One region of the Halomonas sp. ATBC28 genome, then DNA from elsewhere that is predicted to be linked to it. Evidence: predicted binding sites of a transcription regulator. Region 1 holds the regulator's gene; the other holds the start of a gene.
The links. The regulator LexA, encoded in region 1, represses DNA repair genes until DNA is damaged. The targets are predictions, from matches to a motif close to TACTGTNTANNTANACAGTA.
Positions count from the first base shown of each region.

Region 1 (2,201 bases):
CAGCCACCACTACCGGGAGCAATCGCCTGACCAAATCACGCACAGAGACCTGCTCGTGGTAATCCTTCTCCGCGATATCGCGTAGCGCATCGAGGCCAGACAAGGTAAAGATTACCGTGCCGAGCACAAAGTGTAGCCGCCAAAAACGCTCGGCGTCAGGCAGATCCGGCGTTGCTTTGCGCACAAGCTCGGTGAAGCGTGTAAACACATCGCCATACTCTTCCTGGATATAACGTCTTAGATGTCCCTGTGCTTGACTGTAGGCAAGACCCAGCAGGCGCATAAACACTTTCAAACTATTGCGCTCGGCGGGCACCGCGAGAACGGTAGTTGCCATGGTCTCGAGCAGTGTTTCCAGCGGGATAACGCGCCCGGCGTGTTGGCCCTCGAGCTCATCTAGAGCAGTATGAAAGCGCTGACTAAACGGATCCAGGTAGCGGGCAAAAACGGCCTGAATCAAGGCTTTTTTGGAACCAAAATGGTAATTAACAGCGGCTAAGTTAACCCGCGCTTTGCTAGTGATGTTGCGCAGCGAAGTTTCAGCAAAACCCCGCTCTGCAAACAGCACCTCGGCGGTGTCGAGTATACGGGTCACCGTATCAGATTGAGCCATGTCGCTCTCCAGGGAAACAGTTGTTTAAAACATAGCAAAATACTATGCCATAACGTAGGCGGGCTCAACGCTTGATTTATTGACAAAATGTGACGTATTAAATAAGCAGAAACTTAGTTTCAAACGATTAGAAAAATTGCATAGACATCGGCAATAGGCACTGACAAGCCATATACTGGACAGAGGAACATACTGTATACTTAAACACTTATTGATTAAGTCGACATTTAACTTGTTACTGTCTATTCACTATTTATGGAGTCTGGTATGTCGCGTCCGCTAACCGCTCGCCAACAGCACGTGTTTGATTTTATCGTTAAGACCATGGGCGAATTTGGCTACCCTCCTACCCGCGCCGAGATTGCCAAAGCACTTGGCTTCCGCTCACCCAATGCGGCTGAAGAGCACCTGCGCGCGCTGGAACGCAAAGGTGTTATTCGCATTATCCGCAACACCTCTCGCGGCATCCGCCTGCCCAACCAGGAACCTCAAGAAGTCCTGGATAGCGCAGTCACCGCCTTACCCACAACCAACGTGGAAGCCCCACCCACTGGCCTGCCTGTGATCGGGGAAGTAGCTGCCGGCAGCCCCATTTTGGCCGCCGAACATATTGATCGCTACTGCCCGCTACCGGCCGAGTACTTCACTCCCAAAGCTGACTATCTGCTGCGCGTACGCGGCCTTTCCATGAAGGATATTGGCATTTTGGAAGGTGATTTACTGGCGGTTCATCGCACTGACCGGGTTCGCGATGGCCAGATCGTGGTTGCCCGCCTGGACGATGAAGTAACGGTTAAACGCTTCAAACGCCAGGGGCACCAAGTGACGCTGTTTGCAGAGAACCCTGATTTTGCGCCCATTGAAATCGACCTGCGCTCTCAAGCGCTCGATATTGAAGGCGTTGGAGTCGGCGTAATTCGTGGTGGCAACGGCCAGGCACTCGGCTAATAAATCCGCTACTGCAGGTCGATATAGCGGTGGTCATTGAAGGTGGCCACCCAGTTTGGGTGATAGACCAGCAGGATGCTCAGCAGCATGCCAGTAATAAATGCCTCTGAAGGCATTAGCAGTGGTAAAAAACGCGCATACTCCTGGGCGAGATAGATCGCCTCAGGGTCTGTACCCGCGACGATAATCAGCACTACCGCCGCCAAGCCTCCTCCCAGCGTTGCCAGCGCCGCGCCAAAAAAGCCGCAGGCAAACAGAAATACCATCAAGTTATCCGGCAGGCGGCGATCTACCAGCCGCCATACCGTGCCAATAACGGCCGCCGGGACGATCCCGGTAACCAGCACATTTGCCCCCAGCAACATCCACTCATTGCTGCCAATCACCACCATGGCAATGTTGATCAGCACGTTGCTAATCAGCGCTAATGGCGCTTTAAAAACGAGTGTCATCAATACTGTAAAAACAAGGTGTAGCGTTAGCCAATCAACAGCCTGGGCACGAAGCTGCCACATCAGCATCACCGCCAGCGTAGCACCCAGCCAGCGGTGCTGAAGCGCTGAATCCGCTATCAACACCTGCCAGGGCCGCCCCCAAAGCGCCCATGCGATCACTGCTAACGAGAGTAGCCAGGTGAGCA
Region 1 covers NZ_VCQL01000027.1:39,281-41,481, forward strand. Annotated here, with positions in the region: gene E0L35_RS22595 (TetR/AcrR family transcriptional regulator) at 1-613, opposite strand, end outside; gene lexA (transcriptional repressor LexA) at 881-1,561, shown strand; gene E0L35_RS22605 (energy-coupling factor ABC transporter permease) at 1,570-2,201, opposite strand, start outside.

Region 2 (2,201 bases), on a different contig from region 1:
TGGGGCAGGTCGGGCCTAAAGCGGTCTGTTTTGAGGAACACCAGCACGGCGCGGGCAAGGCTTTTCTGCTCGCGTAGCTTTTCGGCGCCCCGTTGGGCGTGTTGGCGAATAGCGCCCTGTAGGTCGTAAAGCTGTGAAGTGGGTCGGCCGAACGATCGGCTGGTCATAATGCGCTGGCGTGGTTCGTTAACGTCGTTCATCTTCAGGCAACTGATGCCGCGTAGTTCCAGTACCGTGCGCTCCATGTTCACCGAGAACTTACGCCGCAGGCGTTTGGCGTCCGCTTCGCGGAGATCCCAGGCGGTGTTGATGCCAAGGATCTGCAGGCGCTCATTCAGGCGGCGGCCAACGCCCCACACATCGCCTACTTCGATCTGCTTTAGCAGGTGTTTGGCTTCGTCGCTCTCCGCGTGAAGGATGCACACGCCAGGGTAGCCGGGGTGTTTTTTTGCGATGCGGTTGGCCAGCTTGGCAAGGGTGTGTGTTGCGGCCACGCCTACACAGACGGGAATGCCGGTGCCGCGGCGGATCATCCGATGCAGTGATTTGGCGTGTTCCAGCAGCGCTTCAGGATCAAAGCCATCCATGCGTACGAACATCTCATCGATTGAGTAAGGCTCTACCCCAGCGGTTTCGCGCTCCAGGATGCCTTGCACCCGGTGGGACATATCGCCGTAAAGTTCGTAGTTGGAGGAGTGCAACACAATCTCGCCGCGATCGACCAGGTGACGCACCTGGTGGGCGGGGGTGCCCATCTCGATACCCAGCGCTTTCAGCTCTTCTGAACGGGCGATAATGCAGCCGTCGTTGTTGGACATAATGCCCACGGGGCGCCCATTCAGCTTGTGATTGAACACACGCTCGCAGCTGACATAGAAATTGTTGCAGTCCACCAGGCCAATCATATTGAGCTCCACTACTTGTGTAAGACTGTTAATTTATACAGTATTAGCAGCCAGGGAAGCGACAGGCAAACGCTAATGTACGTCGCTTAATGTGGAGCAAGCACAGGGCAACAGCATGCGAGTAAATTACTTGGGGCCAGCAGTGGTGGGCGTGGAGCACCCAGCAGTGGCCGAAATGGACAGGCGAAAATTTTCACCCAGCTGCTTTCTGGTGGAGATTAGTGAGGACGCGCAGCCAGGCGGGCCGTGGATGGAGGGCGATGTGCTGGTGGTGGATGAGGCGCGCACGTTTGGCCATGCCGATCTGGTGGTGGCTGAGGTGGAAGGGGAGTACCGATTGTTTAAATCCCACCGCGTGGGTAGCCGTTGCCGGTTATTGCCCACTGCTGGTGGCCAGGGGTGTTTTATCACCGCTAAGCAGTATCGCGGGGTGGTGGTGAGGCAGGCTAGGTGTTGGGCGGTGTAGGTTATTTCTTACAAACAGATGGCAAAATGCTTACATGCATTGCTCAGTTAATTTGGCATAGTGGTGTGGTCGCCTAATAGCACGCGTGGCGGAAACGCTTCGTCAGAAGATTGCGGCAAACAAAACCCTCGGCCATGTTGTATGGTCGGGGGTTTTTTGGAAGCTGGAAAATTAAGATAGGCGAAAAATGGACTTCTGAGCGCGTTTCCGTGCTTCTTCAGCGCTCAGGCTGACTCTCACATTGCCTTGCCGTTTCGCGGCAAGATAGCGCTTACGTGCGGCCTCAATGGTTGCCGCCTTGCGCTGCCGCTGTGAGCTGTGATCATTCGCGTATAAATGCATAGCATGTTCCTCTAATAATGCCCATACCGCCTCCTACAAACGGGCCGAGTGTTATGGCACGGAGATACGCTGCTTTCCTTTCACTAGGCAAATCTACGGTGAGCCTCATTGTTTCTACATATACCCCTGCTCCGTGACATTGTGGGTCACTTCGTCAAAGATGCTAAACACAAAGTTGTAAGATATCTCTTACAAATCTTGTCGGCAATTTCTTACAAACAGGGGCTATTTTTTGGTCTATGCTGATTATGACGCTTGGATGCGCGAGATGGAAGGAACCAGCTTTTCTGTAAGGAGACGGATACCAAAAGCCCTCGGCCAACGGATGGCCGGGTGTTGTTAGGTGCTGCTTTTAAGGGCTAATCTCGATAGTCCTTCCTGCCCTCTCTGCGTTAATACTCACCGCGTCTCCATCCGAATACTGCAGGTATAGCCCCTTTCACTGAAATTGTGGGTCACTTCGTCAATGATCCAGGGTGTGGCGTCGA
Region 2 covers NZ_VCQL01000007.1:169,862-172,062, forward strand. Annotated here, with positions in the region: gene E0L35_RS10140 (Y-family DNA polymerase) at 1-905, opposite strand, end outside; gene E0L35_RS10145 (hypothetical protein) at 1,021-1,371, shown strand; gene E0L35_RS10150 (contractile injection system protein, VgrG/Pvc8 family) at 2,113-2,201, opposite strand, start outside.
Region 2: the regulator LexA is predicted to act here: its motif matches at 929-948, upstream of E0L35_RS10140 (Y-family DNA polymerase).